4 regions of the Yersinia aldovae 670-83 genome follow, and region 3 is predicted to be linked to each of the others. Evidence: predicted binding sites of a transcription regulator. Region 3 holds the regulator's gene; each other region holds the start of a gene.

Region 1 (2,208 bases), 1.3 Mb from region 3:
ATGTGGCTTGTGAGCCGATAGCTGAAAATATAGCCTGATTATCCGTAAGCCTTTTTGCGCCATTTTATGGCAATTTAGGGGGGGTAAAATAGGTCAGGAATGACCCTGGGGATTTTAATTCTGGCACGTTCTACTGATTTAACTTCTTTTACTTTGACAATCGGCTGTGCATTTGCGAAAACATCTATGGAAGAAGAAATTATCTGCGCGCCATAATTTCAGATTTGGTATCAATGATACCAAACGAAAACCCTGGAATGTTTTCGCTTAATGCTGGATGGCATGTGGAGTAAATGCTCGAATAACCACAGGGGGGGATGTATCTGCGGTTGTTTGTTGTGATGTTTGTCTCTTCTTCTAACGCTAATAATCTTCGAGTGCCTCGCATACAGTTGGACAGACAAGGTGTGAGATAACAACGTGTTGATATATTTGCATAAAAAGGCTGCGGGTCGTTGTCTGCAACAGGTTCTGAAAGTATTTATCACTAAGAGCGTGTCGTGGACTTAAGGAAAATAAGAGAGACTAATAAGATGATAGATAATAAAAAACGCCCGGGGAAAGAGCTTGACCGTATAGATCGTAACATCCTGAATGAATTACAAAAGGATGGGCGCATCTCTAACGTTGAGCTTTCAAAACGAGTCGGGTTGTCACCAACACCATGCCTGGAACGTGTGCGCCGTTTAGAGCGACAGGGCTTCATTCATGGCTATACCGCGTTGCTAAATCCACAATATTTGGATGCGTCACTGCTGGTTATTGTTGAGATTACTCTGAATCGTGGCGCTCCGGACGTGTTTGAGCAATTTAATGCCGCTGTTAAAAATCTTGAGGAAATTCAAGAGTGTCACCTGGTTTCTGGCGATTTCGACTACTTGTTGAAAACCCGTGTACCGGATATGTCTGCGTACCGTACTTTACTCGGTGAAACCTTGCTTCGCCTGCCGGGTGTCAACGATACCCGTACCTATGTGGTTATGGAAGAAGTGAAGCAGAGTAACCGCTTGGTAATTAAAACGCGGTAAACAGGCAGGTGCAAAACCTGAGTAATTTGGTTACACTCCTGTTTATTCATACAGTTTCAACGCCGGGAGGGTTCTCGGCGTTGTCGCTCATACTAGTCAACAGGAACCTGGAGAGCCTTTCTTGAGCCAGGAATATACAGAAGATAAAGAAGTTACCTTGAAAAAACTTAGCAGCGGGCGACGTTTGCTTGAAGCCGTTTTGATTGTGGTGACGATTTTGGCAGCATACCTTATGGCTGCGCTGCTCAGTTTTAATCCGTCAGACCCAAGCTGGTCTCAGACGGCATGGCACGAACCTATCCACAATCTTGGTGGGGGTATTGGGGCGTGGATGGCTGATACGCTGTTTTTCACCTTTGGCGTCTTGGCATACGCGATCCCTCCTATTATGGTGATATTGTGCTGGGCTGCATTCCGTCAGCGTGACGCCAATGAACATGTGGACTATTTTGCGCTTTCATTGCGTCTAATTGGCACATTAGCCCTGATTTTGACCTCATGTGGTCTTGCCGCGCTCAACCTCGACGATCTCTATTATTTTGCCTCTGGTGGCGTGATTGGCAGCTTGTTCAGCAACGCCATGTTGCCGTGGTTTAATGGTGTGGGAGCAACCCTGACTTTGCTCTGTATCTGGGCGGTTGGTCTGACGCTATTTACCGGTTGGTCATGGTTGGTCATTGCGGAGAAGATAGGAGGCGTGGTTCTCGGTTCCGTGACATTTATGACTAATCGCTCACGTCGTAAAGAACGTTATGACGATGAGGATGATGACTATCGTGTTGGTGACATTGAGAGTGAAGAGTCAGCGCCGGGTATTACTGCAAATAAAGCTGTCGCGGCGGTCACACTTGCTGCATCAACGGCTCATGCCGATGACGACGTGTTGTTCTCAGCGCCACCGGCAACAGAAATGGCTACCGATGGCATTGAACAGAGTCCATCATTGACTGCTAACACAGAAGATAATTACGACCCATTATTGAGCAGTTTGCGTGCTACAGATGATGATAATCAGGCCGCGTTATCTTCTGCACCTGCGGCTATGCCAGCACAACCGGTAATCAGTCACAGTGCAGCACCGATGACGGCTAACACATCGGTAACGCCACCGTTATATTCGTTTGAAATTCCGCAAGATACGCCGTCACCAGGTCAGACGCGTGCCGCTACACTGGAACGG
Region 2 (2,208 bases), 1.3 Mb from region 3:
TCCGCTTACTGTGTCTAAATCACACTATGTTGAGCTATATCTCTGCTCTGGGAGCTCATCGCGAAAAACTGACCAATTCCATCACACTAAATTTACTCAATGATGCCATTTGTTATGTCGAAGGAACTCTTGAACAACAGCAGCCTGACCGTGAAAATATGTCTCACGTATTATCACGCTTATCCACCCGGCTGCAGCAGTGCAATCCAGAACCGGAAAGCAAAGACCAACTGGTTTTACAACAAATAGGCTTATTGCTTGAACTATTACCGGAACTCAGCGAGTTGAATAAACAGATTAGTCAGGCAGACTAAATATTCTCTGTCCCGTTAGGATATTTCGTATTTTTAGTCTTTAGCTGGCCGAAAATGCTGTTCAAACCATTCGGTCAGCTCACTGCGAATCATTACCGGTAGTGCTGCGTAGTGGTAACCGCTAATCGCCCCAGCCAACGCTAACAAGACATTAATGCCAAGAGAATGCCTCAGCGCACGCAACTTCAGATAACAACGTTTAGCACCTTCAAGCCTTAATTCGGCCGCATTCTTAATCCCCACTTTCCACAATAGCCGCTCAAGGCTGGCACTGAGGTTCGGTAAATCTTTCAGCCGAACGACTGGGCCTTTCTTACTTAAAAGTTCAGCCTTGGCCCCTTGATAAGCCTGCCTGACAAAGCTGTTTAAAGTCAGCTCGTCACCCCACAATGCTGGATCAACCCAGTAGTAACGCAGCAGCACCGGCACCCCGCGTTTAGCATAGACGAAGTTAATCATCCCTCTGGCGCGAAACAGGCTTTCTACCTCATTATTAGCGCGTAAATACATTTCTCCCTCAGAAATTACCGCAAACATAACGCCGTTAACCAACAGACCATAGCCGCCAAATTGTGAGCGTGCGGTTATCTGACCTAAAAAATCAAAACGAATCTTCGCCTGAGTGATCCTTTTTTCTGAATTATTCTTCATGACTATTCCTTTAGTAAAAATCTGATCCAACATCCCTATCGACTAACCATAAGTGTAAGAGGAACAACTAATTAAAAAATACGCAATATAGAATTCTGAGCCAAACACAAAATGGATTTACACCTATTTTCATCACAATTATGCGAAGCGTCTTGTAAAAATTTAGTTGATCTTCACCTAAACAGTGACTACTGTATATACATACAGCACACCGCAAGCGAGGTTCACAATGCGTACTCAATCACTAAAACCTTATCATGCTAATCATCAGTCTCTTATTACCAGCCACTCACCGGAAAGAGTCGATGCACCGGCGGACAGCGGTCTTATCAGTGAACTTGTATACAGCGAGAACCAACCAGCGGTGGCCCAATTACTGCTCCCTTTACTGCAACAACTGGGTAAACAATCCCGCTGGCTTTTATGGCTGACGCCCCATAAGAAATTATGTCGTCGGTGGCTACAGCAATCAGGTTTGCCTATAAATAAAGTCGTACAGCTAAGCCAAATCAATCCATTGTCGACCGTTGAGGCGATGGAAAAAGCATTACTGACAGGAAATTATAGTGTGGTGTTAGGGTGGCTGCCTGAGCTATCAGAAGATGACCGCATTAGGTTACGTTTAGCTGCAAAATTAGGCAACGCTTACGGCTTTATTATGCATCCGTTAGATGACACAAAACTGCACCAAGGACAGTGCGCAACGTTAAAAATTCATTCTTCTTTGTATCATTAAGTAAATTTAGGATTTATCCCATGAAAAATTACAATATTTAGGGCTTAGTCCTGCTAAATCCCCATAAAGCGAGTCGGAATGCGGCTTCCGATGAAAAACAAGGTACAGAAAACCACCATTTTTACCGCTAAATCGTTAAACATTATGTATAATTCTGCTTTTTTTTCAGGCGGTTTATCACATCACACTTGTAACTTTCGCGCCACGTTGTAGACTTTACATCGCCAAGGTTGCTCTAAAATGCCAAATTATACTGGCAGCGTGATTAACGGGAGCGTTAAAACCTTGACGAAGAATTTTAACCAAGGGCTTAGCTATTAAAAGCTCATTGCCTATTTGGATGATAACGAGGCGTAAAATGAAAAAGACAGCTATCGCATTAGCAGTGGCACTGGCAGGTTTCGCTACAGTAGCGCAAGCCGCACCGAAAGATAACACCTGGTACACCGGTGGTAAACTGGGTTGGTCCCAGTACCAAAATTCTGGTTCCATCATTAACAATGATGG
Region 3 (2,208 bases):
GAGACAACATAAAATGGCAAAAATCATCATTAACTTAAGATAAAGGCAATAAAACATGGCGAATCAATCAACAGGATTAACCCGAATCTATAAAGCGGCCGGTTATTCTGTTAAAGGGTTAATGGCAGCCTGGAAAAACGAAGCCGCCTTTCGTCAGGAAATCGTCACCGCTATTGCTGCCATCATACTGGCTTTCTGGCTAGATGTGAGTGCCATAGCGCGTATCTTACTTATTTCCAGCGTGATCTTAGTTATCATTATAGAGGTAATAAACAGTGCTATCGAGGCTATCGTCGATCGTATTGGTAGTGAGTTTCACGAACTTTCTGGCCGGGCAAAAGATATGGGGTCAGCCGCAGTGTTTTTAGCGATTGGATTAGCACTATTTGTATGGATAACGGTACTTTGGCAGCATATTGGTCAATAAAGGCTCGAACAGTGCTGTCGATGTAAACAGTGATTAATCCCTGTTTTTATTCACTCTTTGGTTCCCAATGCTCGCTTACCTGTATATACTCACAGCAAGACTGTATAAACAAACAGGGGGCGGAATGAAAGCACTAACTACCAGACAGCAAGAGGTTTATGACCTGGTTCGCGATCACTTAGCGCAAACCGGTATGCCACCGACCCGTGCCGAAATCGCGCAGCGTCTGGGGTTTCGCTCTCCAAATGCCGCGGAAGAACATTTAAAAGCACTGGCCCGTAAAGGCGTGATCGAGATTGTTTCCGGCGCTTCCCGTGGCATTCGTTTACTGATGGAAGAAGAAGACGGTTTGCCGTTGATTGGCCGAGTTGCCGCAGGTGAGCCATTGCTTGCACAGCAGCATATCGAAGGCCACTACAAAGTAGACCCTTCCATGTTTAAACCGAGCGCAGATTTTCTGCTGCGGGTAAACGGAATGTCGATGAGAGATATCGGTATTCTGGATGGCGACTTGCTAGCGGTACATAAAACGCAAGATGTGCGTAATGGGCAAGTGGTTGTCGCACGAATTGATGATGAAGTGACGGTCAAACGCTTGAAGAAACAGGGTAATATCGTACAACTTCTGCCAGAAAATAGTGAGTTCCAGCCGATTGTTGTCGATCTGCGTGAACAAAGCTTCACTATTGAAGGATTGGCCGTTGGTGTCATCCGTAATGGCGACTGGATCTGATATAAGCGTTTATTTAGGGTATAAATTAATCGGCTTTCTTATTTTCATGAATGTTTTAATTAAATAATACCTTCTTGTTAGTGTGATAATATATAATTGACAATGAAGTGAGTGAATATATTTTAATATAATCCATTCTAACTGTCTGATTTATATCGCTATAGACACATGGATGTGTCTTATCCTGAAGAATGCTACCCACACTCTATTTATATATCAGTATTTACGTCTATTGCACTGGGGTAAATCTGTTTGTATTGCTCAAAGCTGTCTAATACTGCCGCCTTTTAGCGACAGTGTGATCTTTATCGCCAGGTATCTACTTCTTTCTCGTCACAATTGAGTGGTCGTGATCACAGTGATCATGGCTTTCACATGCTTCAACTACCCCACATTCCGCACATAAACCGTGTGCCTCTACTACGCTGTGACGCAGTGCAAAACCTGATTGCTTTGCCAATTGCGCCAAGGCCTCTTCAATCCCGACGGTAGTGCGCTCGGTCACTATCTTGCAGCGGTCACAGATAAATAGCGCTGAAGTATGAGTCGGCTCTTCAAAATGATGGCATAACACATAGCTATTAGCTGACTCGACGCGATGAATAAACCCTTGATCCAACAGAAAGTCCAATGCGCGATAAACTGTAGGCGGTTTGGCTTGCGGCTCAGAAACTCGTAGCAGATCCAGTAAATCATAAGCGCTGATAGCACCGGGCTGCTGGGCCATCAAACGTAATACCTCTAGACGTTGCGGGGTCAACCGGACGTTTCGTTGTAGGCATAGGCTTTCAGCCTTAGCGAGCAGCGTTTCCTCATTGATCGGTTTCATGATTGTAATCTCGCAACGTAGTCATCAATAGATTCTACCATGTTTGCGCGAGACGTCATATTGACAGGTGTTTGAATTGAGCAATGTTTTTCATCTCACAAAAATATCTCACAGCATATTCTCATACAGTGATCTCATCGAGCATTAGGAATAAGTTGTATTATATTACAGATTTAACTGCGTAGTTTCCTTCGCGGATAACTTGTTAATATGATATAA
Region 4 (2,208 bases), 1.9 Mb from region 3:
CGGTCGCTTTACCCGCTTTTTTGGCTAATTCCAGAATAGTAACGTGGTCTTTACCAAACACATCAACCCCCAACGCACCATTGTAGGTTTTCACACCGGATGACCATGCGGTGGCAGAGGCCGCAGAATCTGTCACGTAATCCGGTTTCTGCGTTTTCTTATCTAACGAATAGTGGGTGTATTGCCCTGTCAGCGGCAACGCATCAATTCCTTTAAAGAAACCACCGGCACCCATTGCATAGTTACGAGCCGAGGTTATCTCTGAATCACCCATGCCATCACCAATCAGCAAAATGATATTTTTTACCGTTTTGTTGGACAACGAATCACGAAGTGCCTGAGTCTGGTCCCCGGTCAAACGGCGTGCGCCGCCAAACTGGGTAACATCGCCTTGAGCGGCACGGTCATATAACCCGGTGGCGGCAGCAATGGCATTGGGAGTAAACAGAGCGCTGGACAATAACAGAGTAGATAGCGCTATGCCTGACAGAGTGGATACGCGGTTCTGCATCGATATAATTCCTTGTTGTAAAACAGTAATACAATTTGTATTAATGGGTTACAACGGATACTAGAACATACCAATGACGTTTTTATGACAGTTAGCCTTAATTATTGCGCAATCCATTACCTCATCAACTCATCACTGAATCACTGAATCACTCAAAACGTAGCAGCCGAACTCGCTGGAACGGCTGCCCTCAATTAATTTATACCAAACTAATTTACACCCAACTTATTCTGCTTTTTCTACAGACTGATAAATATCGATATCAAAATAGCCATCAGTGATGCCGTCATTGAGGTAAACCTCATAGCAAGCCCCTTTTGCAGGGCGATAACCGCTCTGTGGCAGATGCAGGTTGTACAATTCGCTCCACGCTTTGGCGTAATCATCATCGGTGACTCGAGCATGATAAACCGCATACATGCCAGCAGGAATAACTTGCTGTTGCAGTTGATCACTCAGTTCAGGCGGCAAAACATAATCGGCGGCAACAGAAAGTGAAACATCAGCACGCAACGCTGCCGGCGGATTGACCTCAGGGTTATCCCAATAGAGAGCCAGCCAATCTTTGGCGGGGATTTGGTGTTGGGTATAGAGTGTTGAGAGCTGTTTAAAACCTTGAGGGATAGTTTCGTGATAAGGGCCAACGACACGAATCCCTACTATTTGCAGTGGGTGTTTTTCTACTATTTTGAATGTCATATCGCTACCTCGACTTAATGGTTTCAACAAAATAAAATGACCAAAAATGCGACCTTGTGGTGATACTGTTTATTTATACAGTATAGCGGTATTTTATGACATTCGGTTAATTATTGAGCGGGTTATGTGAGGCGTTTCGCAAAAAATCGTCTGCCTGTTGGAGCTGATGATGACTGAACACCGTGATGCCATGTCGTCGCAGTAATGCCGTCGTCACGCCCTGACCTGCCCGTTGCGACCCACTGAAATTACCGTCATAGATACGGCTACTGCCACACGATGGGCTGCCTTCGGTCAAAATCGCCACGGCACAATGGTGCTTTTGTGCTAATTCCAATGTCTGATAAGCGCCTTGCAGGAACTCGCGACTCACGTCGTTCCCCCATTGCTCAATCACGCGAGCCTGCCCTTGTAACACGGCCTCACCCTGGCCTTGTTGAATTTCCGCCGCCGGGCGTGGAACCGGCATCCCTGCGGACAACTCAGGACAAACAAGCACCAACCGCCCCTCAGTTTGCCAGCGCTGGATAATTTCGTCACTGACTGACAACGCGGTGGCGTTATAACGCACGGGTTTGCCCATCAAGCAGGCACTGATCAGAATGCGCGCCGGTTTCGATTCCATGTGATGATCACCTTAATGTTGTGCGCTGAATAAAATGACTTTTACAATCGATAATATCCAATTAATTGCTGCTGGTCATGAGTCTGACAACGTCATTGGAGCAAAGCGCATCATTTATTGCGACAAACTTTTGCAGAACTCTCTAAATTGTCATCTGCTGATGCCCTATTTCATGTGATAATTGCGCATAAGCTGCCCTGAGCCACACCATATCGGAGACTTATGGAAACGTTTTTGATTGATAAAATGGCGACGCCACTCGGTGAGTTGCTGCTGATTGCTGATGAAGAAAACCGGCTCCGTGCCATTGATTGGACCGACCATTATGAACGCCTGATGAAGTTACTACGCAACCACTATGGTGCGAACGCGT

What was found. Region 3 encodes LexA, which represses DNA repair genes until DNA is damaged. Its sites were predicted from a motif close to TNCTGTATGTACATACAGNA; they were not measured.
Positions count from the first base shown of each region.
Region 1: AT01_RS04855 (DNA translocase FtsK 4TM domain-containing protein) is a predicted target of LexA. The motif match lies at 1,065-1,084, and genes of this name have one in related genera.
Region 2: sulA (SOS-induced cell division inhibitor SulA) is a predicted target of LexA. The motif match lies at 1,155-1,174, and genes of this name have one in related genera.
Region 4: sbmC (DNA gyrase inhibitor SbmC) is a predicted target of LexA. The motif match lies at 1,274-1,293, and genes of this name have one in related genera.

Region 1 is NZ_CP009781.1:1,043,584-1,045,791, reverse strand. Features, by position in the region: gene lrp (leucine-responsive transcriptional regulator Lrp) at 534-1,028, shown strand; gene AT01_RS04855 (DNA translocase FtsK 4TM domain-containing protein) at 1,150-2,208, shown strand, end outside.
Region 2 is NZ_CP009781.1:970,238-972,445, forward strand. Features, by position in the region: gene yccS (YccS family putative transporter) at 1-314, shown strand, start outside; gene AT01_RS04600 (TfoX/Sxy family DNA transformation protein) at 348-965, opposite strand; gene sulA (SOS-induced cell division inhibitor SulA) at 1,195-1,701, shown strand; gene ompA (porin OmpA) at 2,060-2,208, shown strand, end outside.
Region 3 is NZ_CP009781.1:2,297,443-2,299,650, reverse strand. Features, by position in the region: gene AT01_RS10490 (diacylglycerol kinase) at 56-427, shown strand; gene lexA (transcriptional repressor LexA) at 552-1,160, shown strand; gene zur (zinc uptake transcriptional repressor Zur) at 1,480-1,989, opposite strand.
Region 4 is NZ_CP009781.1:409,332-411,539, reverse strand. Features, by position in the region: gene phoA (alkaline phosphatase) at 1-511, opposite strand, end outside; gene sbmC (DNA gyrase inhibitor SbmC) at 737-1,210, opposite strand; gene AT01_RS01950 (DUF523 domain-containing protein) at 1,317-1,835, opposite strand; gene ogt (methylated-DNA--[protein]-cysteine S-methyltransferase) at 2,058-2,208, shown strand, end outside.